Regions from separate parts of the Nocardioides seonyuensis genome, predicted to be linked through region 2. Evidence: predicted binding sites of a transcription regulator. Region 2 holds the regulator's gene; the other holds the start of a gene.

Region 1 (15,760 bases), 140 kb from region 2:
CCGGCCCCTCAGCGCAGGCGGGAGGGCCTGATCGCCGCGGTCACCGCCTCGGTGTAGGCCGCGTAGCCCGCTGCGTCGGGGTGGAAGGCGCCGGGGTCCAGCGGGCCGAGCACCCAGGGATCCGCAGCGTTGACACCGTGCCCGACGAATCGCTTGGTCACGTCGACGAAGGTGAACCCGTGCTGGTCGGCCACGCCGGCGATGACCGAGTTGAGGAGGTCGGCACCCTCGTTGAGCACCTCCTGCTCTGCGGGAGACATGGCGACGAACGTGCCGTACTCGGGTGAGAAGAGCCGCGGGTAACCCGTGACGACCACCTCGGCGCGGGGTGCGGCGTCCCGGACGTCGTCGTACAACCCGTCGAGCAGTGCGGGCAGGTCGTCGGTGATGCGGGTGCGCACGGCCTCGGACGCCAGCGCGCACTGGGGGTCGCCGCCGACCAGGCACGCCACCACGGCGGAGGACCAGCCGATGTCGTTGCCGCCGATGCTGAGCGTCACGACGTCGGTGTCCTCGTCGAGGGCTTCCAGCTGCCCTCCGGCGACCAGGCTCGCCGTCGTGGCGCCCGCGCACGCGACGAAGTCGTCGAGGCGCAGGCGCATGCGGCCGTCGATCTGGACGCCGTACGCCGCGTCCGACCGTCCGCAGGCCCCGTAGGGCGGCACACCGTAGCCCGAGCCGTAGGAGTCGCCCAGGACGTCGAGGTCGTAGGACGGGGGGCTCGCCGCCGCACCCGGAAGGACCAGCGCGGTGAGGAGCAGCGGCAGGGTGGCGAGCAGCGCCCGCAGGCGTCGGCGAGTGGTCATCTCGCGACCGTAGACCCGCAGCGGCCCCCGGGGCCAGACCCTGTCCGGGCAGCGTCAGCCGCGTCGCGCGGCCTCAGACGGTGACGGCCCGCGAACGGCCCAGCACCTGACCCGAGCGCGACAACGCCTCTGCCACGAGCCGGCCGCCGGCGCCGTCGAGTGGGATCGCCGTCTCGAAGCCGGACCTGTCCACCGTCGCGACGACCGCTCCCCCCTGCTGGCGCAGGCGCCAGCGCGCGACCTCGGTCGCGCCGTTCCAGCTGACGTGGGCCGACCCATCGGGGCCGATCGCGAGGTCCGGGCTGGTCCGGGGTCGACCGGTCCACTCGTGCCGGTAGGCGCGGTAGGACCCCAGCGCAAGGTCGCGCAGCTCGAAGACGGCCTCCCCCGACTCGTCGAACTCGGTGACGATCGGGTCCATCCCCCAGCCCACGACGACGTGGCCGTCGGGGAGGTACTGGGCGTTGCCCATCGCGTAGCCGTAGCGGTCCTCGTGGCGCAGCGCCTGGACCAGGGTGGCCGTACGGGCCTCCTCGTCGACCTCGAAGCGCAGGGCCGCCGAGACGGAGTCGGTCTCGGTGGCGTTGTCGTGGTTGTCGTAGATCGTGATCGTGCCGTCGGGCTGGCGCTGCGCGTCGTGCTGCCACCCGAAGCGCCCCTCCTCGGGCACCTCGAAGTCGCTGCGCTCACCGCCGAGACGCCACAGGATCTCGCCGGAGCGGTCGACGCGGTAGACCGTGCTGGTGTGGCGGGCCGAGAGCAGGTAGGCGTCGCCGTCGCGGACGACGGAGTTGAGGTGGACCGGGTCGAAGGGCTTCTCCTGCGACTCCCCCTCGCCCTCCTCCCGCTTGCGGTGGGTCTCGGTGAGGTCGATGTGCTCCATGCCGTCCCAGTCGAACAGCACCTCGCCGGTCTCGACGTCGATCTCCTGCACGCAGGCGCCGAAGATCCACCCCTCGGCCGGACCGTCGATCGGGCTCAGGTCGAACGGCATCACGGGATAGGCCGTCACCAGCGCGGTGCCCTGGTCGGTGAGCTTGAACTCGTGGAAGTCGCTGAGGATGCCGTTGCCGGCACGCACCTCGGCGACGACCTGGTACTGCTCGTCGAGGAGGACGCCCTTGCCGAAGCCGAGCCCCTCGAGGACGAGCCCGGTCCAGTAGGTCAGGACCGGACGCCCGCGGTAGGTCTGCACCCGCAGGTCGATGCCGGCATTGCCGTCGGGCTCGATCCAGACGGGCTGTCCGGCGTCGTCGTAGATGAGGCCTCGGAAGCTCGGGGTGCGGCAGCAGGTCAGCAGCAGGCCCGCGGAGAGCGCCGCGCCCTCCTTGCGCCAGGTGGACGCCCTCGGTGCCACGAGCTGGGTGCTGACGAACCGTTGGAGGTCGGGCGCGGGCGGCGTGTCCGCCTCCACCGACGGCGCCTTCGCCTCCGCCTTCTCGTCCCCGTCGTCGCGCTCGGCGAGGGCCCACCCGCCACCGACGGCGACCGCCCCGACGGCCGCCCCCGCCCCGAGCATGAGCACGTCGCGACGCGCGGGACCGGCAGGGCGGCTGTCAGGCTCTTGGCTCGTCGCACTCACAGGTAGAGGAAACCGTGACAGCCGCCCGGGGGCAAGCCCTCCTCAGCCTCGCCCGCTGGAGGCCCGCGCGCGTCGTGAGATGGAGTCGATGGCCACCGCGAGCAGGAGCACCGCACCGGTCACCATGAAGCGGACCGAGGAGTCGACGCCCACCAGGTTGAGGCCGGTCTGGATCGCCTGCAGCACGATGATGCCGAGCATCGCCGAGTAGGCGGAGCCACGCCCACCGAAGAGCGACGTGCCGCCGATGACGGCCGCCGCGATCGCCGTGAGGTTGGTGTCGGTGGTGCCGCTGGCCTGGGACACCGAGGTCTGCAGGCCCGCAGCCAACAGGCCTCCCAGTGCGGCGAACGTCGAGCAGAGCGCGAAGACCGAGACGTAGATCCGGTCCACCTTGATGCCCGAGCGACGGGCCGCCTCCTCGTTGCCGCCCACGGCGAAGACGTGGCGTCCCCAGCGGGTACGGCGCAGCGCGAGGTCCATGATGACCACGAGCAGGGCGAAGAAGACCCACAGGTAGGTCCAGCCACGGTCGATGTTGACGTAGTAGGTCGCCGCCCCGAGCCCGACCAGCAGGGCGCCGGCCTTGGCGAGCACGACCCCCATGGCTGGTGCGCTGAGGCCGGCTGCCTTGCGCTGCCGGATGGCCCACAGCTGGGAGCCGGCGTAGACGAGGACGATCGCGAGGACCAGGACGTAGGACAGCACCGGGCTGACGAACTCGAAGCGGGTGAACTGCACGAGGAACGAGTCGGAGGGCAGGTTGATCGTGCCGTTCCTGCCCAGGACGTAGAGCAGTGCACCCTGGAAGCCGAGCAGGCCGGCGAGCGAGAAGACGAACGACGGCACCCCCAGCCTGGTGTTGAGGAACGCGTAGAACGCGCCGATCGCGACCCCGACCATGATCCCGGCGAGGATCGCCACCACCTCGCTCTGCCCCTTCTCGACCATGAGAACCGCGGCGCAGGCGGCGGCCAGGCCGCTCACCGAGCCCACGGACAGGTCGATCTCGCCGAGGAGGAGCACCAGCACGATGCCGAGCGCGATGATGCCGATGGGCGCGGCGAACTGGGTGATCGAGACGATGGAGCGTGAGGACAGGAATCGTGGCTCGGCCGCGTAGAAGCCGACCGCGATCACGATCAGGCCGAGCACGACGGGAAGGCTCCCGAGCTCCCCGGACTTCAGGCGGTTCCACGTCGTCCGCAGCATGTCGCGCGGGCCCTGCGAGCGGATGAGCCGCTCGTCGGCCAGGTCGGCGGCCACGGCCGCTTGGGTGACGTCATCAGCCATGGTGGCCGCCTTCCCGCTGCGCGCGTGCCGACACGACGTTGTCAGAGGCACCGGTGATGGCCGCGACGAGGTCCTCGGTGGAGGCCTCCTCGACCTTGAACTCCGCGGCGTTGCGCCCGAGCCGGAGCACCACGATGCGGTCGGCGACGGCCTGCACGTCGGCCATGTTGTGGCTGATCAGGATCACCCCGAGGCCGGTCTCGCGCAGTCGCTCGATGAGGTTGAGGACCTCGGCGGTCTGTGCGACGCCCAGGGCCGCGGTCGGCTCGTCGAGCATGACGACCTTGGGCTTCCCGACGAGGCTGCGCGCGATGGCGACGGTCTGGCGCTGACCACCCGACAGGGAGGCGATGGGGATGCGCACCGACGGGATCTTGGCCGACAGCGTCTTGAGCAGCCGCCAGGACTCCTGCTCCATCGCGACCTCGTCGATGAACGGGCCCACCCGCTTCTCCTGGCCGAGGAAGAGGTTGGCGACGACGTCGAGGTTGTCGCACAGGGCGAGGTCCTGGAACACCGTGGCGATGCCCAGCGACTGGGCCTCGGCAGGACCGCTCACGGTGATCTTCTTGCCGGCGAAGTTGATGTCCCCGGCATCGGGGGTGTAGACCCCCGCGATCACCTTGACGAGCGTGGACTTCCCGGCACCGTTGTCGCCGACGAGGGCGACGACCTCGCCTGCACGGACCTCGAGGTGGACGTCGGTGAGGGCCTGCACGGCCCCGAATCGTTTGGTGACGCCGGCCAGGGAGAGCACGCTCTCCCCGGCCGGTGCCAACGTGTCACTGGTCGACATCAGGAGATGCCAGCCGCCTCGCACGCCTTGGCGTACTCGCCCGTGCAGACGTCTGAGGTCTCGTAGAAGCCGTCGGCGATGACGGTGTCCTTGACGTTGTCCTTGGTCACCACGATCGGGGTGAAGATGTAGGACGTGACGCCTTCGTACTCGGTCTGGTCGATCCCGGTGTCACTGGTGTCGCCGATGTCCTCGCCCTGGGCGAGCTTGACCGCCACCTCGGCGGCCGTCTCGGCCTCGATCGGGATCGGCTTGTAGATCGTCATCGCCTGCTCCCCCGCGAGGATCCGCTGGATGGCGGCGAGCTCGGCGTCCTGGCCGGTGATGGGCGGCAGGGCGTCCTTGGCGACGCCACCGCCGGTCAGGGCCGCGACGACGCCACCGGCCTGGCCGTCGTTGGCAGCGTAGACGCCCTGGATCTCGCTGGCGTCGTACTTGCTGAGCATGTCGGTGACGAACGACTGGGCGTTCTCCGGGCTCCAGTCGGGGTTGTCGTACTCCTCGAGGATCTTGACCCCCGACTCGTCCAGCACGCTGTGGGCGCCGGCCTTGAACTGAGCGGCGTTTGGGTCGCTGGGGGCGCCGTTGAGCATCAGGATGTTGCCCTTGTCGCCCATGGCCTCGACGAGCGCCTCGGCCTGCATCTTGCCGACCGTCTCGTTGTCGAAGGACATGTAGTAGTCGGCCTCCTTGATCAACCGGTCGTAGGCGATGACCTGGGCGCCGGCGTCCTGGGCGGACTGGACCATGCCGCCCGCCCCTGCACCGTTGACCGGGTCGAGCACGATCACGCTGGCCCCCTCGGAGATCGCCGCGTCGACCTGCTGGGTCTGCTTGGCCTCGTCCTGGTCGGCGTTGTAGTAGACGACCTCGCACTCCTCGCAGAGCTCGGCGACCTTGTCCTCGAAGAGCGGGCGGTCGAAGGTCTCGTAGCGCGTGGTCTTGGACTCGGGCAGGAGCAGGGCGATCACCTGGCTCTCGCTGGCGCCGTCCTCACCGCCGGTCTGGGCCTCGTTGGCGCCGCAGGCGACGAGCGCCGTGGTGCTGAAGAGCAGGGCGACGCCGGCGGCGGCGACGCGGTGGATGGGGCTGCGTGACATGGACTCTCCCTGAGCTGGCGGCTCTGCCACGACTTGTGTGAGCACACGGGTGGACAGGCCGGGTGGACACGATGAGTGTGCTGAGTCACATCCCTTGTCGTCAAGACCTGAATGCAAACTGTGACCTGAGGGACCATTGACACGATTTGTACGTCGTTCTTGACGACAAGGTGCCCCACAGCCCACAGTTCCTCCATGAGTCCCCCGCCGGTCCCCTCGGCTCCCGGATCGACCGCATCGCTGCGCACGGCCAATCAGCGCCGCGTCGTCGACGTGCTGCGCGGGGGCGGCGTGGTCGCACAGGCAGACCTCGCCCGGCGCACCGGCCTGGCTCCGGCGACGGTGTCCAGCATCGTGCGCGAGCTCGCCACCGCCGGCCTCGTCACGACCGAGCCCGGCGCCGGGCGGCGGGGTACGACGGTCGCGCTGGCCTCGTCGGCCGGTCTCGTCGCCGGCATCGACTTCGGGCACAGCCACGTCGCCGTGGCGCTCGGCGACGTCACCGGGACCCTCCTCGCCGAGCGGCGCACCCGCCTCGACTCGGGACACCCCCACGACCTGGGCCTCGACACCGCACTGGAGCTTCTGAGGGAGGTCCTGGGCGAGGCCTCCCGCGACCCCGAGGACCTGCGCACCGTCGGGCTCGGCCTCCCGGCACCCATGACCGACGGGGTGGTGCTGTCGTCGGCGATCCTCCCCGGCTGGGTCGGCGTGAACGCCGTCGAGGCAGTGCGCACCCGCTTCGGCGTCGAGGTCCACATCGAGAACGACGCCAACCTCGGCGCCCTGGCCGAGCACCGGCAGGGAGTGGCTCGCGACGTCGACTCCTCGGTCTTCGTCAAGGTGTCCTCCGGAGTGGGCGCGGGCATCGTCCTGAACGACCAGATCTTCCGCGGCAGCGGCGGGACCGCCGGGGAGATCGGGCACCTGACCCTCGACGAGAACGGTCCGGTCTGCCGCTGTGGCAGCCGTGGCTGCCTCGAGGCCTACACCTCGACCGGCGCCCTGCAGGCGATGATGCACACCCAGCTGCCCGACGCCTCCGTCGACGACATCGTCCGCGCCGCGAGCGACGGCAGCGTGTCGGCGCTGCGCGCGATCGAGGACGCCGGACTCCACCTCGGGTGGGCCCTGGCCAGCGTGGTGAACCTGCTCAACCCCGGCCTGGTCGTCGTCGGCGGCGACATGGCCCGCGCCGGGGACCTGTTGCTGGACTCCGCCCGGATCGGGCTGCGCCGGCATGCGCTCGACGCCGCAGCCGCGACGCCGGTGGTCGCATCAGAGCTGGGTGAGCGCGCCTCGCTCGTCGGCGCCGTGCTGCTCGCCGCCGAGCGGACCGCGCTGCTCACCGACTGAGCCCGACTGTGATGAGCTGGGCGAGCGTTACGGTGGCACATGGTCACTCCAGAAGTCGCCGGACCCTCGGTTCCGAGGTCCGAAGAGGTCTTGACCTCCGATGCGCTCGCGTTCCTGTCTGGGCTCGACGCGAAGTTCCACGACCGTCGTGACGAGCTGCTCGCGGCCCGCCGGGGACGCCGTGCCCAGATCGCATCCAGCGGCGCCCTGGACTTCCTGCCCGGGACGGAGGTCGTCCGGTCGAGCGACTGGACGGTCGCGCCGGTTCCGACCGATCTGCGGGACCGCCGCGTGGAGATCACCGGACCGACCGACCCCAAGATGGCGATCAACGCACTCAACTCCGGGGCGAAGGTGTGGCTGGCGGACCTGGAGGACGCCAACACGCCCCACTGGCGCAACGTCGTGGGCGGACAGGTCGTGCTGCGTGACGCCGTACGCCGCGAGCTGACCTTCACCTCGGCCGAGGGCAAGGACTACCGGATCGCTGACCCCGACCGGGTGCCCGTGATCCTGCCGCGGCCGCGTGGCTGGCACCTGGACGAGGCGCACCTGCTCGTCGACGGGCGGCCGATGGTGGGGAGCCTGGTGGACTTCGGGCTCTACTTCTTCCACAACGCCCACGCACTCCTCGCGCGTGGCAGCGCACCGTACTTCTACCTTCCCAAGATGGAGTCCCACCTCGAGGCCAGGCTCTGGAACGACGTGTTCACCCACGCCCAGGCCGCACTGGGCGTGCCTCACGGCAGCATCAGGGCGACCATGCTGATCGAGACCATCACCGCGGCCTTCGAGATGGACGAGATCCTCTTCGAGCTGCGCGACCACGCGGCCGGGCTCAACGCCGGACGGTGGGACTACCTCTTCAGCATCATCAAGAACTTCCGCGACGCCGGTCCGGAGTTCACCCTGCCCGACCGCAACGCCGTCACCATGGACGCACCGATGATGAAGGCCTACAGCGACCTCCTCGTCCAGACCTGCCACCGCCGGAGCGCCTTCGCGATCGGCGGAATGGCCGCCTTCATCCCGAGCCGCCGTGACCCCGAGGTCAACGAGCGGGCCTTCGCCAAGGTGCGTGAGGACAAGACGCGGGAGGCGCGCGCCGGCTTCGACGGCTCCTGGGTGGCTCATCCCGACCTGGTGCCCCTGTGCGCCGAGGTGTTCGACGCAACCCTCGGCGACCGGGCGAACCAGCTCGACGTGAGCCGCAGCGACGTCGTTGTCACAGCTGACGAACTGCTCGCCGTGGACCGCACCCCGGGAGAACGCACCGAACACGGCCTGCGCACCAACGTGCGGGTCGGCATTACCTACATCCAGGCCTGGCTCTCCGGCAACGGCGCCGCCGGCATCGACAACCTCATGGAGGACGCCGCCACGGCCGAGATCTCGCGGTCCCAGCTGTGGCAGTGGATCAACAGCTCCGCCGTGCTCGACACCGGCGACGTCATCACGCGCGAGCTGGTCGAGCGCATCGTGGAGGAGGAGTACGCCGCCCTCCGCGACGTGGTCGGCGTCGAGGTCTTCGAGTTGGGGCACTGGAAGGACGCCCGTCGCCTGTTCGTCGAGTCGGCGTTGGGCGAGGAGTTCCCCGACTTCCTCACGATCCCGGCGTACGACGTCATCCTCGAGTCGGGAGAGTGACCGGACTCGATCGTGCCTTGTGCGTAAAGGCGTCGCTGGTCCTACCTCAGCCCGGTCGTCCATGCGAGAGCTCTCGGTGAAGCTGCCGTCACGGGGTGTTCGTCGAAGTTGCCCTGTCCAGGGGTCGGCTCACTGAGTGCGCTCACTCCGCCCAGAATTCCCGCCTGGACCAGTGACGTATGACGAGCCGGTCGTCCTGACAGCCGCAACGCCATACGTCCCGAGCGGCGTACGACGATGTGGTCGTGGATGTGTCCGGCGGCGGGCACGCCGCGAGCATCGTGCACACACGCCCTTGCGCCGTGAATGAGCGAATTGAAGTGAAGATCCGCCTTCGGCTTACGTCCGTCTGTGGAAGCTGACCTTGTTGTCGGGGCCGGTGCGGGTCTCGTAGCGGGGGTCGTGGGCTCGCCTGTGGTGGTGGGGGCACAGCAGGCGTCCGGTGTCGACGTTGGTGGGGCCGTGGTCGGCTGACCATTCGAGGTCGTGGTGGGCGTGGCAGGCGTCCGGGGGCATGTCGCAGCCCTCGGCGGTGCAGCCCTTGTCACGGACGGTCAGGGCGATGCGCTGGTACTTGGTGTGGAACCTCTTGGAGCGGCCGACGTCCAGCGGCATGGACTTTCCGCCCAGGACGAGCGGGATGATCCCTGCTTCGCAGGCCAGCCGGCGGGCGGTGGAGGCGCTGATCCGGTCGCCGTTGCCCAACGTCGCAACGCCGAGGCCGGTGTGGAGGGCCTTGAGGTCGAGGGTGACCACGACGGTGGCGTTCACACCGGCGGTCTGCGGGAGCCGGTCGGCGGGATAGCGCTCGATGAACTCGCCGAACGCCTGCCCGAGTCGCTGTGGAGTCGGGCGCCATTCACCGGTCTTGGTGTCCTTCAACGCGTCGTGGTCGTGGCGGGCGGGGTTGGCGATCGCGTGCAACGCGAGCTTGAGTGCGGCGCCTTGGTGGGTGGGGAGGGCGAACCTTCCCCAGGTCTTGCCGTGGCCGTCGTCGTGGAGCTTGAGGAACGCGGTCGCGGCGGCGTTCTGGGCCTCCTTCTCGAGGAGCTGCTGCTCCAACGCCTCACCCACCTCGGGGGCGACGACGTCGAGGATGTGCTTGCCGACCCGCCGCAGCACCTTCGCGTCGTGCTCGGCCGCGACCTCCAGCAGGTGGTCACGCGCCTGGGCACGCACGGACGCGTCGATGTGACGAACCGGCCCGTCGGCGGTCTCGACCTCATCCGGGATCGCGTCCACCGCAGCCACGATCACCTGCGCCTGGTCCACCCGCAACGAACCAGCAGCTAGCGCGGCACCCACCGGCGCGTGCAGGTCTTCTTCCAGGCTCTTGCCCAGTCGCACCAGCCGAGCGGCCTCGCCACGGGTCAGACGCGTGCGACGAGCCCACCACTGATGGGTGTGCCGGGCGCCGATCTCGTCACCCAGCCGACGCCGGTCCGCCTCGACACCGACCCGGCACGCCTGCGCGGTCACCCGACCGACAGCCGAGGTCGCCGCCTCCAGCACCCGCGTCACGTCCGGATCAGACAACGCACCCAGCGACAGCGCGCCAAGGTCGTCCAGCGCCTCGCCCACCCGCGCCAACACCCCAGCCACGTGCGGCGAGGCGACCGGCTCGGTGCCCGGCGCACGCCACCCGTGCTGCGGGTCGCTGGCGGAGATACTCACTGGGTTGGCCCTTCCGCGCCTGTGGAGGGCGCGTCGACAACAGGTGTGGAGGCCAGTTCAGTAAGGAAGATTCAGCCGCGTGGGATCGGCTATCAGGTAGGGCCCGAGCTCGAGATTCCTGGTTCGATCGTGTGTTCGATTCTAGTGCGTTTAGGACTCGCGGACAACCCCCGCGCACAAGTTGTGCGACACCGTCGCCTCAGGTGGCAGCGCGATACTCCGTTGCCGCGACCGCCACCACTTGGCACCCTCAGTGGAATGTCCACGAGCCACGAGAACCCGCTGCTCGGCCGATTCCTCGACACCGCCGAGACGGTCGCGCAGACGCGGCCCGACGCGGACCCCGCGATGGCCCGGGAGGCCATGGCTGAAGCGGCCACCCTGCTCCACAACGGACTCGCGCTCGATGGCTTGGACCAACACGATGCCGACGCGGTGATCGAGCGGCTGCGCGTCGACCTGGTGGCCGAGGATCCGGGGGCCGCCGTACGCGCGCGCTCCGAGGCCGCACTGGAGGACCCGGGAGACCTGCACGACCCGGAGGCCGTCTCCGCTGCCTACCTGGTCTCCGCGGCGATACTCCAGCTCTGAGGCCCGGTCGGTCGCCGGAACCCGCCCGAGGAGACCTGCTCGCCCCCGATCCACACGTCCGCCACGTCGGCGTCACCGGCCAGGGCGAACACCTTGCCGAGCGCATCCTCCGGCGAGCCGGCGTGGCGCAGGCCGATGTCGAGCGAGGTCCCTGCGCGCGGGCGCAGGCAGATGGCGTCGAACTGCTTGCCTTCCGACAGGTCGCCGACGGTGTCCGCCAGCCCCAGGACCGCGGCCCCTGCGGCCGTGCTCAGGTGGAGCAGGTGGGCAGGTGTGAGCGGCAGGCCCGCGTCACCGAGGAGTCGCTGGGCGAAGTAGGCCTGGAGCCCCTCCTTGAACATCGAGAACCCGGTGCCGGCGCCGACGTCGGAGCCGAGGGCGACACGGACCCCGTGCTCCACGTGTCGGCGCATCGGGAACAGCCCGCTGCCCAGCGCGGAGTTGCTCGCAGGACAGTGGGCAACCGAAGCGCTGCATCCAGCGATGACCGCGAGCTCGGCGTCGCTGGCGTGGACGTTGTGGGCCAGCACCGAGCGCTCCCCCAGCAGTCCGTGCTGGTCGTAGGTGCCGACGTAGTGCTCGGCGTCGGCGAAGAGCCTGGCCACCTCGGCGACCTCTGCTGGGTTCTCGTTGACGTGCGAGGTGAACCACGCCCCGGGGACGTCCTTCAGGACGGCGGCGCACGCGTCGAGGATCCCCTCGCCCGCCGAGTAGGAGAACCGCGGCGTGACGGCGTAGCGCGTCCGCCCGACCTCGTGCCAGCGGGCAGCCAGGGCGTGCGCCTCGTCGTACGCCCGCTGGGGTGTGGTGAGCAGCGGATCCGGCAGCGCACGGTCGCTCACGACCAGTCCCGACGTCACGCGCAGGCCGACCCTCGAGACCTCCGAGAAGAGAGAGTCCACGGCGGGTGCGAAGTGCGACCCGAAGACGAGCGCGGTGGTGGTCCCGGCAGCAACGAGGCCGTCGACGAACTCCCTCGCCACGACGCGGGCGTAGTCGACGTCGACGAGGCGGCACTCCTCCGGGAGTGCGCACTGCTCCAGCCAGTCCAGCAGCGGCAGGCCGAGACTGCCGATGATCCGCACCTGAGGGAAGTGGACGTGCGTGTCGACCAGTCCGGGCAGCAGGATGCCGTCGCGCAGGTCGACGACGGGTCCGGTGGGGTAGCGCGCCCGGATGCTCTCGAAGCCGCCACGCTCACGGATGACGCCGTCGACGACGAGCAGGCCGGCGTCCTCGTGGCTGCGCAGTGAACCACCAGCGAACGGGTCGTCCGGGGTGTCGAGCACCCGGGCGCGGTAGAGGATCACCGACGGACCTCGGTGGAGTCGGCCGCGATCTCACGGAGCAGGTCGGCGGCGACGGACACCGCGATCGCGGCCGGCTCCTTGCCAGGCAGGCCAGACTCCCCGATCGGGCTGTGGATCCTGGCGATCGTCTGCTCGTCGTGCCCCTCGACCAGCAGGCCCGACCTGAACCTGGCCCACTTGGCGGCCGACCCGATCAGCCCGACGCTGCCCAGGTGCTCGCAACGCAGGGCCGCGTCGCAGACGGCGAAGTCCTCGGCATGGTCGTGGGTCATCACGAGCACGTGGGTGCCCTGCGGCACCGCGCCGAGAGCGAGCTCGGGGACCGGCGAGTGGTGGACACGCACCCGCGCCTCGGCATCGGCCAGGCACGCCAGTCGCTCGTCGGTGAGCTGACCGGAGCGCGAGTCGACCAGGTGCAGCTCGAGGTCGTGTCGCGCCAGGATCCGCGCGAGCTCCAGCCCGACATGGCCGACGCCGAAGACCGCCACGGAGGGTACGACGACCAGCGGCTCGAGCAGCACGGTGACCTCGCCGCCGCAGCACTGGCGTCCGTGGTCCGTGCGGGTCTTGTCGGTCAGGCCCAGCGTGAGCTGCTCGGGGATGGCGACCTGCTCGTCGAGCATCGCCCGCGCCCGGGAGACGGCGGTCTCCTCGAGGTTTCCACCCCCGATGCTGCCCCAGGTGTCGTCGGCAGCGACGACCATCTTGGCGCCGGCATCGCGCGGTGCATGGCCGCGGACATCGACGACCGTGACCAGCACCCCGGCACGACGCTGGCGGCGGAGCTCCTCCACAGCGGCAAGCCAGTGCACGTCAGGCCTCCACCGACTCGTGCCCGACCGCCTCGCGAGAGACCCGCTCGGACTCCGGGTGCAGGCGCGGCGCAGACGGGTCCGGCTTCTCGGGAGCGATCCCGGGACTCCCCACGGCCACGTGGTCCGGGTCGGCGCCACGGGCCCGCTCGACCGCCCAGAACACCTGCTCCGGGGTGGCCGGTGACGCCAGGTCGACGCTGGTGCCCTCAGGGCCGAACGCCGCGGCCGCCTGGCGCAGCGCCTCACGGACCGAGAGCGCCAGCATCAGCGGCGGCTCGCCGACCGCCTTCGAGCCGTAGACCGCTCCGTCCTCGTGGGCGTGCTCGAGGAGCGCGACGTTGAGCTCGTCGGGCAGCTCGCTGAAGCTCGGCAGCTTGTAGGTGCTGGCCGACTGGGTGGTGAGCCGACCGCGGCCCGGGCCGTCGGACTCGTCCCAGCGCAGGTCCTCGAGGGTCAGCCAGCCCGCCCCCTGGACGAAGCCGCCCTCGATCTGGCCGATGTCGACGAGCGGCGACAGGCTGTCGCCCACGTCGTGGACGATGTCCACGCGGCGGGTGCGGTAGGCCCCGGTGAAGCCGTCGACCTCCACCTCGGTCGCCGCGACACCGTAGGCGAAGTACTTGAACGGGTGGCCCTGCATCACGGTCGAGTCCCAGTGGATGCCCTCGGTCCGGTAGAACCCTGCCGCCCACAGCTGCACGCGGCTGAAGTAGGCCTCCCGGACCAGCTCCTCCCACGGGAGGCCGCGACCGGCATCGACCTCGGCGAGCCGCGCCATGATCTGGTGACAGGCGTCCTTGACCGCGCCACCGTTGAGGTCGGCGCTGGAGCTCGCGGCGGTCGCCGAGGTGTTGGGCACCTTGTCGGTCCGGGTGGGCGCCAGGCGCACCCGATGGAGCGGGACGCCCAGCGCCGTCGCCGCCACCTGGATCATCTTGGTGTGCAGGCCCTGGCCCATCTCGGTGCCGCCGTGGTTGATCAGCACGGAGCCGTCCTTGTAGACGTGCACCAGCGCGCCGGCCTGGTTGAACGCCGTGAAGTTGAACGAGATCCCGAACTTCACCGGTGTCATGGCCAGTGCGCGCCTGGTGTGGGGGTGGGCGGCATTGAACTCGGCGATCTCCCGGAGCCGGTCGTCGACCTGCCCGGACGCGATCACCTGGTCCCAGGCCGTCGCGAGCCGGTCGGGGTGACGCACCTCCTGGCCGTACGGCGTGGCCTGTCCTGCGACGTAGAAGTTGCGGCGGCGCAGCTCGAGGGGGTCGACCCCGAGCAGCGGGGCGCAGCGGCCGAGGACGTCCTCGATCACCAGCATGCCCTGCGGCCCGCCGAAGCCGCGGAACGCGGTCTGCGACGTCTTGTGGGTCCGCGCGACACGGCCGTGCACGAGGACGTGCGGGATCCAGTAGGCGTTGTCGACGTGGCACAGCGCGCGTGCCAGCACGGGCTCGCTCAGGTCGAGGCTCCATCCGCCGTCGGAGGTGAGTGTCGCCTCGAGCGCGAGCAGTCGTCCGTCGTCGTCGAAGCCGACCCGCCACTGCGCGTGGAAGCCGTGGCGCTTGCCGGTCATGGTCATGTCGAGGGTGCGGGTGAGGCGTACCCGGACCGGTCGCCCGGTGAGAACCGCCCCCAGCGCCGCGACCGCCGCGAAGCCGTGCGGCTGCATCTCCTTGCCGCCGAAGCCGCCACCCATCCGCAGGCACTGCACCGTCACGTCGTGGTTGTGGCGGCCGAGCACGTGGGCGACGATCTCCTGCGTCTCCGAGGGGTGCTGCGTGCTGCTCTGCACGAACACCTGGCCGCTCTCGTCCACGAGCGCGAGCGCGGCGTGCGTCTCGAGGTAGAAGTGCTCCTGCCCTGCCATCTCCGTGGTGCCGCTGAAGACGTGGGCGGCGTCAGCCAGGCCGGCCTCGACGTCGCCGCGGCTGACCACCGGCTGACCGCCCTGGAAGCTGCCCGCCTCGATCGCCTCCGTCAGCGCCACGATCGCCGGCAGCGGCTCGTAGTCGACCTCGACGGCCTCGGCCCCCAGCCGGGCAGCCTCGAGGGTCTCGCCGAGGACCCAGCAGACCGCGTGGCCGACGAACATCACCTCCTCGGGGAACAGCGGCTCGTCACCCTTCACCCCGGCGTCGTTGACCCCGGGCACGTCGGCGATGGTGAGCACGCGAACCACGCCCGCCACCTCGAGCGCCGCCGCCGTGTCGAGCCGGGTCACCCGGGCGTGCGGATGCGGCGAGCAGACCGGGTGGGCGTGCACCACGTCGCGCGTGCGGTGCACGAGGTCGTCGGTGAAGAGCGCATGACCGGTGACGTGCAGGGCGGCGCTCTCGTGCGCGACAGCGACCCCGACCGCGGGATCGTCCGGGCGTCGTGACAGGTCGCTCATCGGCCCACCTCCGCCGGCAGCCTGCCCGTCTCAGACCACAGCCTGGGCAGCGCGTTGCCGAGCATCGCCGAGCGGTAGGCCGCACTGGCACGGTGGTCGTCCATCGGCGTCCCCTCCCCACGCATCACCTCCGCCGCCGCCTCGACGGTCTCGAAGGTCCATGGCCGGCCCTCGAGCGCCGCCTCCGTGGCGAGGGCGCGGATCGGCGTCGCGGCCACTCCGCCGAGCCCGATCCGAGCGCGTACGACGGTGTCGTCGACCACGTCGAGCGCGAACCCGACCGCGACGCTGGAGATGTCGTCGTACCGCCGCTTGGCGATCTTGTGGAACGCCGTGAGCGCCGCGAGCGGCCGTGGCACACGGACGGACGTGATCAGCTCGCCCGGCCTCAGCACCGTCTC
Region 2 (15,760 bases):
GGGCCTCGTGGGGGACCATCGGCTCGGGCAGTGCGTCGAGCCTGCACCAGCGGATCTCGGCGCACTTCTCCGGCTCGGCGACGGCCGGCTCGCCGTCCCACGAGCGCGCGGTGAAGAAGAAGTCGACCCGCTCGTCGATCGGCGCCCCTCCCGCGGTGCGCTGCATGGTGAGCTCGAACTCGAGGTCGACGTGGGTGAGGCCGAGCTCCTCGAGCGCCTCCCGCCGGGCGGCGTCGAACGCGGTCTCCCCGCGCTCGACGTGGCCGGCCGCGGCGGCGGCCCAGTGACCGGGCATGTAGGGCACCGGGCCGCGCTGCTGGAGCAGCACCTCGGGACCGTCGGCCCCCTCGCGCAGCAGGTAGACGTAGGAGGCGGGGACGACCACGAAGGACTCAGTCACCCGGCCAACCTAGGGCCGGGGAGGCGCCTCCCCGGTGGCCGGGTTGGTGGGGTCGTGAGGCGGCCCGGGCTGCGCCGGGTCCGTCATCGGGTCGGTCATCGGCTCGGTCGGGGGCGGGCCACCGGGGCTGGGGGTTCCCGGCCGGGGCGGCGGCTCCGGCGGCGCCGTGGTGTCGGTCGCTCCCAAAAAGGCATCGTGCTCGAGGAGACTCATGTGTTCCTCCGATCCTGGGTGCCGCCCCGAGCGGACGGCCTCGTCCTTGGGACACTACCCAGCATGTCCGACACCAGACCTCCGACGACGATCGCCGTCGTCGGGGCCACCGCCTCGGGCAAGACCGGGCTCAGCCTCGACCTCGCCGAGCGCCTGGACGGCGAGGTCGTCAACACAGACGCGATGCAGCTCTACCGGGGCATGGACATCGGCACCGCCAAGCTCCCTCCCCGGGAGCGCCGCGGCATCCCGCACCACCTGCTCGACGTCCTCGACGTGACCGAGGCGGCCTCGGTCGCGCAGTTCCAGGGCTGGGCGCGCGAGGCGATCACGGACATCCGGGGCCGCGGTCGCACGCCGGTGCTCGTCGGCGGCTCGGCCCTCTACACCCGCGCGGTGCTCGACCGGTTCGAGTTCCCCGGCACCGACGACTCGCTGCGCCGCGAGCTGGAGGTCGAGCTCGAGCGCGTCGGTCCGTCCGCGCTGCACGACCGGCTGCGCGGCGTCGACCCGGCAGCCGCCGAGCAGATCCAGCGTGACAACGGCCGACGTGTCGTACGCGCCCTCGAGGTCATCGCCCTCACCGGGCGGCCCTTCAGCGCCAGCCTGCCGAAGCTCGAGTACGCCGACCCGCGCACCGTCCAGGTCGGGCTCGACATCGACCGACCCACCCTCGACGAGCGGATCTCGCGCAGGGTGGACGCGATGTTCGAGGCAGGTCTGGTCGACGAGGTCGAGCGGCTCCTGGCCGCCGGCCTGGAGGAGGGCCGCACCGCCGTCCGGGCGATCGGCTACCGCGAGGTGGTCGGCTTCCTGCGCGGCGACCGCTCGCTCGCGGAGGCGGTCGACCAGACGAAGGCCGCCACCCGGCGGTTCGCCCGTCGCCAGGACTCGTGGTTCCGCAAGGACCCGCGCGTGACGTGGTTGTCGTACGACGACCCGGGCCTGGTGGAGAAGGCCCTCGCGGTTGTCAGTGGTCGGTGACATCGTCGGGCCATGGCGACCATCTACTACTCCGGCTGCACCCTCGACGGCTTCATCGCGACACCCGACCACTCCCTCGACTGGCTGCTGAGCCGCGACATCGACATGGACGGGCCGATGGCCTATCCCGGGTTCCGCCAACAGGTCGGCGCCTGCGTCATGGGCGCGACGACGTGGCAGTGGATCCTCGACCACGACGAGGAGCCGTGGGGCGAGCTGCCGACGTGGGTGCTGACCCACCGGGACTTCCCCGAGGCACCCGCCAGCGTGCGGTTCGCACAGGCCGACGACGAGGCGGCGCTGCGGGCCGTGCACGACGAGATGGCCCAGGCGGCCGACGGCAAGGACCTGTGGGTCGTCGGGGGAGGGGAGCTCGTGGGCCGCTTCCACGACGCAGGCCTCCTCGACGAGGTGTGGCTGCAGCTCGCACCGGTGACCATCGGTGCGGGCGCGCCGGTGCTCCCACGGCACGTCGAGCTGCGGCTCGAGGACGTCGCCCGCAACCGTGACTTCCTGTGCGGTCGCTGGAGCGTCGTGCGCTGAGGGGCTGGACAGAAGAGCCGACCGGGCGCAGGGTGAGGGGACCCACTTCTCGGAGGTCCCAGATGCACATGCGCCCATCCCTGACGGCTGCCGCGACGTCGGCAGGCGTCCTCGCCGCCCTTCTCGTCGCCGCGCCCACAGCCACGTCGAGCAACGGGCCCGAGGCCCGGCCGACGGTCAAGGACCCCACGGCCGTCGGCAGGAAGGGCGCGGTCTCCACCGTCGACCCGGAGGCCAGCGCGGCCGCCATCAAGGTGCTCAGGCGCGGCGGCAACGCCGTCGACGCGGCCGTCGCCGCGGCGGCGACCCTGGGTGTCACCGAGCCGTTCAGCGCAGGCATCGGCGGGGGTGGCTACTTCGTCCACTACGACGCCAGGTCGGGCAAGGTGCGCACGATCGACGGTCGCGAGACCGCGCCGCGCAAGATGCCCAACGACGCGTTCATCGACCCGGCGACCGGCAAGCCCTACAACTTCACCCCCGAGCTGGTCACCAGCGGCGTCAGTGTCGGGGTTCCCGGCACCCTCGCCACCTGGGAGCGCGCGCTCGACAAGTGGGGGACGCTCTCCCTCGCCGAGGCGCTCAAGCCCGCGACCAAGGTCGCGAAGCGCGGGTTCGTCGTCGACGAGACCTTCCGCCAGCAGACCCTCGACAACGAGGAGCGCTTCCGCGCCTACCGCGCGTCCAAGAAGCTGTTCCTCCCCGGCGGTGACGCGCCGAAGGTCGGCTCGATCTTCCGCAACCGCGAGCTCGCTGCGACGTACGACGCCATCGCCGACCTGGGCACCAGGGCGTTCTACCGCGGCCCGCTGGCTCGCCTGATGTCCGACATCGTCCGCGACCCGCGCACCACCAGGAACACCGACCTGCCGGTCCCGCCGGGCTACCTCACGCCGCGCGACCTGCGCGACTACGCGGTCCGGGTCCAGCGCGCCACGAAGTCCGACTACCGCGGCCACGAGGTCTACGGCATGGCGCCGTCGTCCTCGGGCGGCACCACGGTGGGCGAGGCACTCAACATCCTCGAGCGCTACGACCTCTCGGCGATGACGGTCGACCAGGCGCTGCACCACTACCTCGAGGCGAGCGCGCTCGCGTTCGCCGACCGCGGCAAGTACCTCGGCGACCGCGCCTTCGTCGACGTCCCGGTCCGCGCACTGCTCGACGACAGGTTCGCCGCTGAGCGGGCCTGCTCGCTCAACCCGACGAAGGCGGCCACCAAGCCGGTCGCGGCGGGCGATGCGTCGTCGTACGACGGCGTGTGCGGCCCTGCTGCTGGCGGCGGTGAGGTCGACGAGGACACCGAGAACATCTCGACCACCAACCTCACGGTCGCCGACCGGTGGGGCAACGTCGTGGAGTACACCCTCACGATCGAGCAGACCGGCGGGTCGGGGATGGTCGTGCCCGGGCACGGGTTCCTGCTCAACAACGAGCTGACCGACTTCTCGACGGTCTACGACCCGGCCGACCCCAACCGGATCCAGCCCGGCAAGAGGCCGCGCAGCTCGATGTCGCCGACGATCGTGCTCAAGGACGGCAAGCCCTTCGTCGCGCTCGGCTCGCCGGGCGGGTCGACGATCATCACCACGGTCCTGCAGATGCTGGTCAACCGGATCGACCTCGGCATGACCATCCAGGAGGCCATCGCGGCACCGCGGGCGACCCAGCGCAACAGCGTCAACGTCACCGCGGAGCCGGAGTTCATCGCCGCCCACGGAGCTGCGTTGACGGCGCTGGGCCACACCCTCGTGCCTGCCGGCGACGCCTTCACCAGCGCTGCCGAGATCGGCGCCGCGACGGCGATCGAGCTCGGCCCGGGCAAGCGGCTGACCGCGGTCGCCGAGCCGTCGCGGCGCGGCGGGGGCTCGGCCAAGGTCGTCAAGCGGTAGCGGCCGCGCTGGTCTCGAGGCTCGCTGCGCTCCCACCACGACCGACGAAGGGTTGATGGGACACTGGGGGAGTGAGCTACCGCTTCCTCAAGGGCCACGGCACCGAGAACGACTTCGTCGTGCTCCCCGACGCCGACGGCATGGTCCACGGCGACCTGTCGGCCGAGCGGGTGCGCGCACTGTGCGACCGGCGTGCGGGCATCGGCGGCGACGGCGTGCTCCGGGCGGTGCGGCAGGACGACGGCTGGTTCATGGACTACCGCAACGCCGACGGCTCGGTCAGCGAGATGTGCGGCAACGGCGTCCGGGTCTTCGCCCGCTACCTCCACGAGCACGAGGGCGAGCCGTTCCCGATCGTGGTGCAGACTCGCGGCGGCACCAAGGTCGTGACACCCGCCGACTCGGGCTACACCGTCGACATGGGCAGCCCTGCGGTGCTCGGTGAGACCGAGGTGGGTGTCGACGGCCGCTCCTGGCCGGCCCGGCACGTGTCGATGGGCAACCCCCACGCGGTCGCGTTCGTCGACGACCTGGCCGACGCCGGCTCGCTCCTGGCGGCCCCCGACCACGACCCGGCCGTCTACCCCGAGGGCGTCAACGTCGAGTTCGTCGTACGACGGGGCGAGCGGCACGTCGCCATGCGGGTCCACGAGCGCGGGTCCGGCGAGACGCGCTCCTGCGGCACCGGGGCGTGTGCGGTGATGGTCGCGACGGCGCTGGCCGACGGGGCGCCGCGCGGGACGTCGTACGTCGTGGACGTGCCGGGCGGCTCGCTCGAGATCACCTGGACCCACGACGACCGCGTCCTGATGACCGGGCCCGCCGAGCTGGTCGCCGAGGGCGAGACCGACCTCTGAAGATGGTCCTCGGATTGTTCATTCACGTGAATGAACAGTGGTGGCCCACCTGTGTCGTGCCCGTCGGACCCGCCCTAGGATCGCGGCCATGGACATCACCGGATCCTCAGCCATCGTCACCGGCGGAGCGAGCGGCATCGGGGCCGCCGTCGCGCGCGCCCTCGCCGCCAAGGGCGCGACCGTCGTCATCGCCGACCTGAACGCCGAGAAGGGCGAGGCTCTGGCGGCCGAGATCAACGGCGTCTTCGCCAAGGTCGACGTGACCGACACCGAGCAGATCACGGCCGCGGTCGAGGCCGCTGCCGAGATCGCGCCGCTGCGTGCGTGCGTCAACTCCGCCGGCATCGGGTGGGCCCAGCGCACCATCGGCCGCGACGGCCAGGTGGCCTCGGCCCACGACCTCGACGCGTTCCGCAAGGTCGTCGAGATCAACCTGATCGGCACCTTCGACATGACGCGCCAGGCCGCGACGGTGATGTCGCGCAACGAGCCCGACGCCGACGGCCAGCGCGGCGCCATCGTCAACCTCGCCTCGGTCGCGGCCTTCGACGGCCAGATCGGCCAGGCGTCCTACTCCGCATCCAAGGGCGGCGTCGTCGGCATGACCCTGCCGGTCGCACGCGACCTCGCGGCCTCCGGGATCCGCGTCAACACCGTCGCGCCGGGCCTCATCGACACGCCCATCTACGACGCCTTCCCCGATCCGGAGCAGTTCAAGGCCAACCTCGGCCAGAACGTGCTGTTCCCCAAGCGGCTCGGCCACTCCGAGGAGCTCGCGAGCATGGTCGTGGAGTGCGTCACCAACTCCTACATGAACGGCGAGACCATCCGGGTCGACGGCGGCATCCGGATGCCACCCAAGTGAGTCACGTTCCACCACAGGGTTTCGTCTCGCACGCACAGGGGTAGGCAGCAGGTCATGCGGATGACACGGGGGATAACAGGCGGTCTCACGACCGCCCTGGTGATGTTGGTCGGGATGCTCGGGGCCGTGGTGCTCCCGGCCGCGCCCGCCCAGGCCTTCGGCGAGTGGCCGGAGCAGTGCGTGATGAGCTTCCACACCAGTGCTCAGCCCCTCCATCGCTACGACTCCTACGTCCGGGTCGAGGACGTCAACGTCACGGTCGGCGGTGTGCGCTGGGGCGAGGTCGGTGTCTTCCTGGGCCAGGAGGGGGTCTACTCCGGCAGGAAGATCCAGCTGAGCGACCCCTACCGCATGTCTGACTACCGCTTCGAGTACGACTACGTGTCGATCACCTTCGACGACCAGGCGTCCTTGTGGCACGGCGACCTCCCCCCGCGGAATCCCGGCAGTCCGCCGCCGTCGTCGGTGGTGATGCAGCCCGCCGAGGGGATCGGCAACCTCCCCGCCGACGGTCGCTGGGTGGTCACCGAGCAGAACACCCCCACCGGGTTCGGGCAGGAGATCGGCGCCACCCTGCACGTCACCTACTCCGACTGCGACACCGACCGCGACAACGTCCCGGACAAGCAGATCGACAACTGCGACAGCGTCGCCAACCCCGACCAGCGCGACCACGACCGCGACGGCGCCGGCGACGCCTGCGACGGAGACGACGACGGCGACGGGGTCGCCGACACCGGTGACAACTGCCCGCTCGTGAGCAACGGCGGCCAGGCCAACTTCGACGGCGACGGCAGCGGTGACGCCTGTGACGGCGACGACGACAACGACGGCTACCCCGACACCGGGGACGCCTGTCCCCTGGGTTACGGCAACCCCTGCCCGCCCCCGCCGCCCGCTCCTCAGCCGGCTCCCACCAACCCGACCACGTCGCCGACTCCGGGCGGCACTCCGGGCGGGACCACTGGCGGGACCGGCACGACCACGCCGCCCACGAGCGCTCCTCCGCCCGTACGCCGCTCGGTCGTCGTCGAGGTCAAGCGACGCCGTGTCCTCGAGGGGACGGTCTCGTCGGCGGCGAGCGCCTGCACCTCGAGGGCGCACGTCCGGATCCTGCGCAAGAAGAAGGGTCGCGACCGCGTCGTGGTGAAGACCCGTGCGGGACTGCGCGGCGACTTCAAGGTCAAGCTGGGCAAGCCGTTGCGTCCGGGTCGCTACTACGCCCGACTGCGTCCTGATGTGCTGCCGGGGCCGATCGCGTGCAGCTCCGACCGCTCCGACGTCGTGCGCGTACGACGCCGCTGAGCCCCGCCGTACTCCCCTCCGGATCCGCCGCGGCGGCAATGCGGTCGCGATCGGCGCGGCGCCGACCTACCCTTGAGGGCATATGACGAACGCACCTGACCCCGCCGGCCCCGACTTCAGCCTGCGCGACGCACTCGCTGCCACGCGCTCGTGGGACGACGCGGGCACCATCGAGCTCCGCGACGACGACCTCGACCTCGAGCCTGACGACGACCTCGACGACTTCGACGACCTCGACGGTGACTTCGAGTCCGGCTACGACGACGAGACCGATCCCGAGGAGCTCTCCACCGGGGCCCAGGACCTCGCCGAGCGCCACGCGCTGCGCAGGGTCGCGGGCCTGCGCACCGAGCTCGAGGACATCACCGAGGTCGAGTACCGCCAGCTCCGGCTGGAGAAGGTCGTGCTGGTCGGCGTGTGGACCGAGGGCACTGCTCAGGACGCCGAGAACTCCATGGCCGAGCTCGCGTTGCTCGCCGAGACGGCCGGCTCCGAGGTGCTCGAGGCGGTCTTCCAGCGCCGCCACCGGCCCGACCCGGCGACCTACATCGGGCGCGGCAAGGTCGACGCGATCCGCGAGATCGTGCAGGCCACCGGCGCCGACACCGTGATCTGCGACGGCGAGCTCGCGCCCAGCCAGCTGCGCAACCTCGAGGACCGCATCAAGGTCAAGGTGGTCGACCGCACCGCCCTGATCCTCGACATCTTCGCCCAGCACGCGAAGTCCAAGGAGGGCCAGGCGCAGGTCGAGCTCGCGCAGCTGCAGTACATGAAGCAGCGCCTGCGCGGCTGGGGCGGCCAGCTCTCCCGCCAGGCCGGTGGTCGTGCCGCCGGCGGCGAGGGCATCGGTGGTCGCGGTCCCGGTGAGACCAAGATCGAGACCGACCGGCGTCGCATCAACACCAAGATCGCCAAGCTGCGCCGCGAGCTCAAGGAGATGAAGGGCACCCGCGACACCAAGCGCCAGTCGCGCCGCTCCAACCGCATCCCCAGCGTCGCGATCGCCGGCTACACCAACGCCGGCAAGTCCTCCCTGCTCAACCGCCTCACCGACGCCGGGGTCCTGGTCGAGGACGCGCTCTTCGCCACGCTCGACCCGACCACCCGCCGCACCACCACCGCCGACGGCCGCATCTACACGATGTCCGACACCGTCGGGTTCGTCCGGCACCTGCCCCACCAGCTGGTCGAGGCGTTCCGGTCGACGCTGGAGGAGGTCGCCGACGCCGACCTGCTGCTCCACGTGGTCGACGGCTCACACGCCGACCCCGAGGGGCAGATCGCCGCGGTGCGGGAGGTCCTCGCCGAGATCGACGCCGCCAAGGTGCCCGAGATCATCGTCATCAACAAGGCCGATGCGGCGGACCCGCTGGTCATCGATCGGCTGCGCCGCCGCGAGCCGCACAGCGTGGTCGTGAGTGCGAGGACGGGGCAGGGGATCGAGGAGGCGCTGCGCCTGGTCGAGTCCGAGCTGCCCCGCCCGCAGGTCGAGTTCGACGTGCTGCTGCCGTATGACCGCGGCGACCTGGTCAACCGCATCCACCAGCAGGCCGAGATCGCGACGATGGAGCACACCGGGGAGGGCACCCACGTGATCGGGCGGGCTCACGCCGACCTCGCCAACGAGCTGGCGTCGTACTCCACCTGAGCCGGCCTCCCGGGCGACGGCGGAACCTTCGCCACCGTCCACCCGTTGGGTCATCCGTGCCCGGATTCGGGCACTACCCCCGAGTAGTGGAAGATGTCGCGCATGTCACGCGGAGTTCTCGTCAGGTTCCTTCTCGTGCTCGGCCTGCTGGCCGGGTGCGTGGCCCTGAGCCTCAACAAGGAGCCCAACCTCGGTCTCGACCTCCGGGGTGGGGCGCAGTTCGTCTTCCAGGCCGAGGGCACCGAGGAGACGCCCGCCAACGCGGAGAACGTCGACAAGACCATCGCGGTCCTGCGCGGCCGCGTCGACGCGCTCGGCGTCGCCGAGTCGACGCTGGTGCGCCAGGGCGAGGATCGCATCCTCGTCGAGCTGCCCGGTGTCTCCAGTGATGAGGAGGCGCAGGAGGCCGAGGACCAGATCGGCAAGACCGCCCAGCTGACCTTCCACGAGGTGCTCCGTGTCGTGGAGCCGGGCACCGAGCCGAAGAAGGAAGGCAACCTCGTCCTGCCGAGCGACCAGGGCGACACCCTCGAGATCGGCCCGACCAAGATGACCGGCCAGGAGGTCAAGGGAGCCACCGGCACCCAGAACCAGGACTCGGTCGACTACGTCGTCAAGCTCGACTTCACCGGCAAGGGCGGCGACGTCTGGGCCGACATCACCGGCGAGGCCGCGTGCAACCCGCCGGGCGACCCCAAGCGCCGCGTCGCGATCGTGCTCGACGGGGAGATCATCACCTCCCCCCAGGTCGACCCGAGCGTCGGCTGTGAGGTCGGTATCCGCGGTGGCGCCACTGACATCGACGGCCAGCAGAGCCTCGAGGAGGCCAAGGAGCTGGCCACCCTCATCGAGGGCGGTGCCCTGCCCCTGGAGCTCAAGGCCGTCTCCGACCGCCTCGTCGGCCCGACCCTCGGTGCCGCCGCGATCGACGCCTCGATTCAGGCCGGCATCATCGGCCTGATCCTCACCGGCCTCTTCATCATCGTCGTCTACCGCCTCGTCGGCGCGATGGCCACGATCGCGCTGGCGACCTACGCGTTGCTCGCCTACGCGATGCTGCTCGCGCTCAACTCCACGCTGACCCTGCCCGGGCTCGCGGGCTTCGTGCTCGCGATCGGCATGGCGATCGACGCCAACGTCCTCGTCTTCGAGAGAGCGCGGGAGGAGTACGCCGAATATCCCTCAGCGGGGCTGCGGCGCGCCCTGATCGTCGGCTTCAACAAGGCGTGGACCGCGATCATCGACTCCAACGTCACCACGCTGCTGGCCGCCGGGCTGCTGTTCTTCCTCGGCTCCGGGCCCATCAAGGGCTTCGGTGTGACGCTGTCCATCGGTGTCATCGCCTCCATGATCTCCGCACTGATCGTTGCGCGCGTGCTCTGTGAGCTCGCCGTCGCCAACCGCCCGGTCCAGCAGCGCCCGGCGATCAGCGGTCTCGGCAACGTCGGCAGGGTCCGCACCTGGCTCGACAAGTCCGACTTCGACATCATGAAGCGCCGGGCTGCCTGGATCGCGGTCTCCGGGGCCGCCCTCCTGATCGCCATCCTCGGCATCGTCGTCAACGGCCTCAACCTGGGCGTGGAGTTCACCGGCGGGCGCCAGCTCGACTACTCGGTCTCCAAGGAGATCTCGATCGACGAGGCGCGCGACGCGGTGGAGGAGGCCGGGTTCCCGACCGCCGTGGTGCAGACGGCCGACACCGCAGACTTCACGGTCCGCACCGGCGAGATCTCCAACGAGGAGGAGCAGGCGATCGAGGACTCCCTGGCCGCCATCGGTGGCGAGGTCGACAAGATCGACGACCAGACCATCGGCGCGTCGCTCGGTGAGGAGCTGCGCAACAACGCGCTCATCGCCTTCGGTGTGGCGTTCCTGGCCCAGCTGCTCTACCTCGCGTTCCGGTTCAAGTGGACCTTCGGCGTCGCCGCGGTGCTCGCGATGTTCCACGACGTCATCCTCGTGGTGGGCCTGTTCGCCTGGCTGGAGAAGCCCATCGACGGCATCTTCCTGGCGGCGGCGATGACGATCATCGGTCTCTCGGTCAACGACACGGTCGTGGTCTTCGACCGCATCCGCGAGCGCTGGTACGCCTCCCGCCCCGACGACTCGTTCAAGGCGATGGCCAACCGTGCCGTCATCGAGACGGTGCCGCGCACCATCAACACCGGCCTCGGCACGATGTTCATCCTGGCGGCCCTGGCCGTCCTCGGTGGCGACAGCCTGCGCGACTTCTCCATCGCGCTGCTCGTCGGCCTCATCGTCGGTACCTACTCCTCGATGTTCACCGCGACCCCGATCCTCACCTACTTCCAGGAGAAGTGGCCGATGAGCCGGGTCAAGAAGGAGAAGGTCGCCCGCGACCCCGAGGACTCCGGCGCCGTCGTCTGACCGGCGAGTCGGCGCGAACACCCGCCGAGTCGGCGCAAACCTCCCGCCGAATCGGCGCAAACCTCCCGCCGAGTCGGCGTCAACCGATCGTCGAGTCGGCGTGAGCCAGCGCGGAGGTCCCGCTGTGGATGGCGTACGACGCTCTGTCGGCGCCGGCCCGTAAGGTTCTCTGGTGCCTGAAAGCGTTCTTGCGTCCTCGACCGTCGCCGAGGTGTTGACCGCCGCGGTGGCGGCGTTGGGCGGCCAGCAGCGCGACGGGCAGGTGCGGATGGCCGAGGAGGTCGCCGCGGCGATGGAGTCCCACCGCCACCTGCTGGTGCAGGCCGGGACGGGCACCGGCAAGTCGCTGGGCTACCTCGTGCCCGCGCTGCTCCACGACAAGCGGGTCGTGGTGGCCACGGCGACCCTCGCCCTGCAGCACCAGCTCGTCGAGCGCGACATCCCGCGCCTGGTCGAGGCGGTCAAGGGCGTCGACGGCGTCGACACCTCCCACGCCGTGCTGAAGGGCCGCTCCAACTACGCCTGCCTCCACCGCATCCGCAACGGCGTGCCCGACGACCAGGGCACGCTGGTCGACGTACCGATGGGATCGATGGCCGAGAAGGTCCTCGAGCTGCGCGCCTGGGCGGAGGAGGAGTCCGAGGCCAAGGGCACGGGCGAGCGCGACAACGCTCCACGCCACACCGACCGCGAGTGGCGCCAGGTGAGCGTCAACCACCGCGAGTGCCTGGGCGCGGCCAAGTGCCCGTTCGGCCAGGAGTGCTTCGCCGAGCTCGCGCGCGAGAAGGCCCACCGCTCCCACCTGATCGTCACCAACCACTCCCTCCTCGCGATCGACGCGATCGAGGAGGTGCCGATGATCCCCGACTACGACACGGTGGTCATCGACGAGGCCCACGAGCTCACCGCCCGGGTGACCCAGGCGGCGACCGACGAGCTCGCGGTGGCCGACGTGGAGCGTGCGGCCAAGCGTGCCAATCGCTGGCTGGCAGACGTCGACGGCGACCCGATCGGCGACCTCGAGAGTGCCGCCGACGACCTCTCCGACGCCATCATCGCGACGTCACCGGGGCGGATCGACCTGGTCCCCGAACAGCTCGGTGAGGCCCTGGCGCGGGTGCGCGACGCCGCCCGCGGGTGCATCTCCGCCTTCCCCAAGGAGGGCGGCGAGGGCGATGCCGACGCCGGCCGCACCCAGGCGCGTGGGCTCCTGCAGGAGGTCTTCGTCAACGCCGAGCGGATGGCGAGCGGGTCGGCGGCCGACGTGCTCTGGCTCAACGAGGCCCGCGACCGGATCCCCGCTCGTCTCCACGTCGCGCCCCTCCAGGTGTGGGGGCCGATGCGAGACAAGCTCCTCACCGACAAGACGGTGGTGTTCACCTCGGCGACGTTGATGCTCGGGGGTGACTTCGGAGCGGTGGCGACCTCGCTCGGCCTCAAGCCGGCCGAGCGCGTGCTCGACGGCGGCTCCGACCCCGAGGGGGATGGTGTGCTGCCCTGGCGCGGCATCGACGTGGGCTCGCCGTTCGACTACGGCCAGCAGGCCATCCTCTACGTCGCCCGCCACCTGCCGCCGCCGGGCCGCGACGGCCTGGGTGCCGCCCAGCTCGACGAGATCTGCGAGCTCGTCGACGCAGCCGAGGGCCGCACGCTCGGGTTGTTCTCCTCGCGCCGTGCCGCCGAGGCAGCTGCCGAGGTCGTACGCACCCGCCTGCCCCACCTCACGACGCTCGCCCAGGGCGACGCCCAGCTGCCCGAGCTGGCCAAGCAGTTCGTCGAGGATCCCCACACGTGCCTGTTCGGCACGCTGTCGCTGTGGCAGGGCCTCGACGTGCCGGGCGAGACATGCCAGCAGGTGATCATCGACCGCATCCCGTTCCCGCGGCCTGACGACCCGCTGATGTCCGCGCGCGCCAAGGCCGCCGACGCGATGGGCCGCAACGGCTTCATGGAGGTCTCGGCGACCCACGCGGCCCTGCTGCTCGCGCAGGGCGCCGGACGCCTCATCCGCACCACCACCGACCGCGGGGTCGTCTCGGTCCTGGACCCGCGGCTGGCGACCGCGAGGTACGGCGGATTCCTCAAGGCGTCGCTGCCACCCATGTGGACCACGACCGACCCGGCGCTGGTGCGCAAGGCGCTCGCCCGGCTGGCCGCGGGCTGATCAGAGGCTGCGCAGCACCGCCGTCACGACGCCGAGGATCGTGGCGTTGTCACCGGGGATCGGGTCGTAGGCGGCGTTGTGGGGGAGCAGCCACACGTGGCCGTCCTTGCGCTGGAAGGTCTTGACCGTCGCCTCGCCGTCGATCATCGCGGCGACGATCTGGCCGTTGGTCGCGGTCTGCTCCTGGCGGATCACCACGTAGTCGCCGTTGCAGATCGCCGCGTCGATCATCGAGTCACCGGAGACCTCGAGGAGGAAGAGCGTGCCGTCGCCGACGAGCTGCTTGGGAAGCGGGAAGACGTCGGTGACCTGCTCCTCGGCGAGGATCGGGCCGCCGGCGGCGATGCGGCCGACGAGCGGGATGTTGAGCGCGGTGGGGGCGAGGTCGCCGATGCCGGTCTCGTCGACCGAGGACTCCTCGGCCGAACCCATGGCCTTGCGCGCTGCCATCACCTCGGGCAGGAACACCTCGAGGGCGCGCGGACGGTTGGGATCGCGCTTGAGGAAGCCCTTGCCCTCGAGGACGCGCAGCTGGTGGGCGACGCTGGAGGAGGACGTCAGGCCCACGGCCTGCCCGATCTCGCGCATGCTCGGCGGGTAGCCGCGCTGCTCGATGGCGTCCTTGATGGTGGCGAGCACGCGCTGCTGGCGAGGCGTCAGGCCGGTGGCGTCTGGCGGTCCGTCGGGCATGGCCACGACCTTCGCGTCGGGGCCCTGGGAGCCCGGTGCGTCCTTCTTCGCCATGGTGGCGCCTCCTGCTGATCGAGTGTGTCCCCACCGTAGCCATCGCCGGGCCGTTGATCAAACATCTGTTCGAAGCGTGTTGCCCAGGATGCCCTCGTGTTTGACCGGCCCTTCTTGGGGGGAGGGTGCCACCCGTGACTCGACGACTTCCCGCTCTCACCTCGACCCTCGCCGTGGCCTCGACCATCTTCGTGACGGCCCTCGGCTTCTCCTCGTCGCCGGCGGCCGGCGCTGCGCCCGCGCTGGCCGAGGAGGCGAGCGGGCAGCTGCTCGTCATCCTCGACGTCTCCGGATCGATGGAGCGCAAGGACGCCTCCGGCACGACGCTGATGGCCGGCGCCCGCGAGGCGGTGCGCGACTTCGTGGGCTCGGTGCCGGGTGAGGTCGAGGTCGGTCTGCGGCTCTACGGCAGCGAGTACGCCGGCGACGCCAAGGCGCCGGGCTGCCGTGACACCGAGCTCGCCGTACCCATCGCCCCAGCGTCGGAGTCGGGTGATGAGATCGTCGCCGCGGTCGAGCAGGCGAGGCCGACCGGCTTCACCCCGATCGGGCACTCCCTGACCCAGGCGGCCGACGACTTCTCCGCCGAGGGCGAGCGCTCGATCGTGCTGGTCAGCGACGGCGAGGACACTTGCGGCGACCCGACTCCGTGCAAGGCCGCCAAGCAGCTGGCCCGCGACGGCATCGAGGTCCGCGTCGACACCGTGGGCCTGTTCCTCCAGGACAACGCCGCCGCCCGCAAGCAGCTCGAGTGCATCGCCGACGCGACCGGTGGCACCTACGTCCCTGCCGACGACACCGCAGCGCTCACCGAGCAGCTCAGCGCAGTCTCGAGCCGGGCGATCTCGCGATTCCAGGCAGCGGGTGAGGAGGTCGACGGCGGCCCCTCGCAGGTCCAGGCGACTCCGGTCGAGCCCGGGACGACGTACGTCGACGACATCGTCAACGGCGAGGCGCGGTGGTACTCCATCGACCTCGAGGTCGGGCAGAGCATCGCGGTCACCGCCACCGACGACGGCACCGCGGAGTACGGCTGCTGCCTGGCCTACGAGCTGAACAAGCCCGACGGCAGCCGGCTGGACCGGTGGGGCCACTACAGCGAGGGCACCGCCACGACAGCCCTCGTCGACTCGCCGCTCGAGGACGGCGTGTCCGAGGCCGGCACCTACTTCTTCGCCGCGATCCTCGACGACACGACCTCCGACGAGGAGTACGGCGCCGTGGAGTACCAGTTCACCGTCGAGGTCACCGACGTCGCGATGCCGACGGAGACGGCGACCCCCTCCGACACCGCCAGTGCGACGCCGACCGAGACCCCGTCCAACGGCGGGTCCGAGGCGGCCGACGCGGCTGCCAGTGACGCCGAGGACGGTGTCCCTGTCGTCCTGTGGGTGGTGGTGGGCGTGCTGGCTCTGGCCGTCCTGGGTCTGGGCGCGCTCGTGCTGGTGCTGCTGCGGAGGATGAACGCCTCGCGGCCCTGAGAGGTTGCGCCTAGCCCTGCTGGGGGCTCGAACATTTGTTCGCTACGGTGCTTGCATCGTTCGAACACCTGCTCTATCGTCGTACACATGTTCGATCGAATCTCTGATCGAGTCCGACCCACTGTCGGTGGCTCGCTCTAGACATTCCCTCGACATCAACGACCGGCTGAACTTCCCCAGGAGGCCACCATGAGCACCCTCAGCATCTCTCCCACCTTCCGCACCGCCGCCCCGCGTCGCTCGACCGTGCGGCTGACCCGTCGGGGTCGGGTGGTG

The links. The regulator LexA, encoded in region 2, represses DNA repair genes until DNA is damaged. The targets are predictions, from matches to a motif close to TCGAACANNTGTTCGA.
Region 1: a site for LexA is predicted at 10,378-10,393, ahead of EXE58_RS12335 (HNH endonuclease signature motif containing protein). Genes of this name have one in related genera too.

Annotation. Positions count from the first base shown of each region.
Region 1 covers NZ_CP038436.1:2,536,164-2,551,923, reverse strand. Annotated here, with positions in the region: gene EXE58_RS12370 (SGNH/GDSL hydrolase family protein) at 9-806, opposite strand; gene EXE58_RS12365 (arylsulfotransferase family protein) at 880-2,388, opposite strand; gene EXE58_RS12360 (sugar ABC transporter permease) at 2,431-3,681, opposite strand; gene EXE58_RS12355 (ATP-binding cassette domain-containing protein) at 3,674-4,477, opposite strand; gene EXE58_RS12350 (ABC transporter substrate-binding protein) at 4,477-5,577, opposite strand; gene EXE58_RS12345 (ROK family transcriptional regulator) at 5,773-6,933, shown strand; gene aceB (malate synthase A) at 6,973-8,580, shown strand; gene EXE58_RS12335 (HNH endonuclease signature motif containing protein) at 8,920-10,254, opposite strand; gene EXE58_RS12330 (hypothetical protein) at 10,513-10,845, shown strand; gene EXE58_RS12325 (guanine deaminase) at 10,812-12,155, opposite strand; gene xdhC (xanthine dehydrogenase accessory protein XdhC) at 12,152-12,967, opposite strand; gene xdhB (xanthine dehydrogenase molybdopterin binding subunit) at 12,969-15,359, opposite strand; gene EXE58_RS12310 (xanthine dehydrogenase small subunit) at 15,356-15,760, opposite strand, start outside.
Region 2 covers NZ_CP038436.1:2,392,358-2,408,117, forward strand. Annotated here, with positions in the region: gene EXE58_RS11650 (NUDIX domain-containing protein) at 1-400, opposite strand, end outside; gene miaA (tRNA (adenosine(37)-N6)-dimethylallyltransferase MiaA) at 677-1,597, shown strand; gene EXE58_RS11660 (dihydrofolate reductase family protein) at 1,610-2,140, shown strand; gene ggt (gamma-glutamyltransferase) at 2,209-4,032, shown strand; gene dapF (diaminopimelate epimerase) at 4,104-4,889, shown strand; gene EXE58_RS11675 (SDR family NAD(P)-dependent oxidoreductase) at 4,978-5,754, shown strand; gene EXE58_RS20495 (thrombospondin type 3 repeat-containing protein) at 5,809-7,059, shown strand; gene hflX (GTPase HflX) at 7,142-8,707, shown strand; gene secD (protein translocase subunit SecD) at 8,810-11,095, shown strand; gene EXE58_RS11695 (ATP-dependent DNA helicase) at 11,265-13,259, shown strand; gene lexA (transcriptional repressor LexA) at 13,260-14,003, opposite strand; gene EXE58_RS11705 (vWA domain-containing protein) at 14,138-15,484, shown strand; gene EXE58_RS11710 (LysM peptidoglycan-binding domain-containing protein) at 15,674-15,760, shown strand, end outside.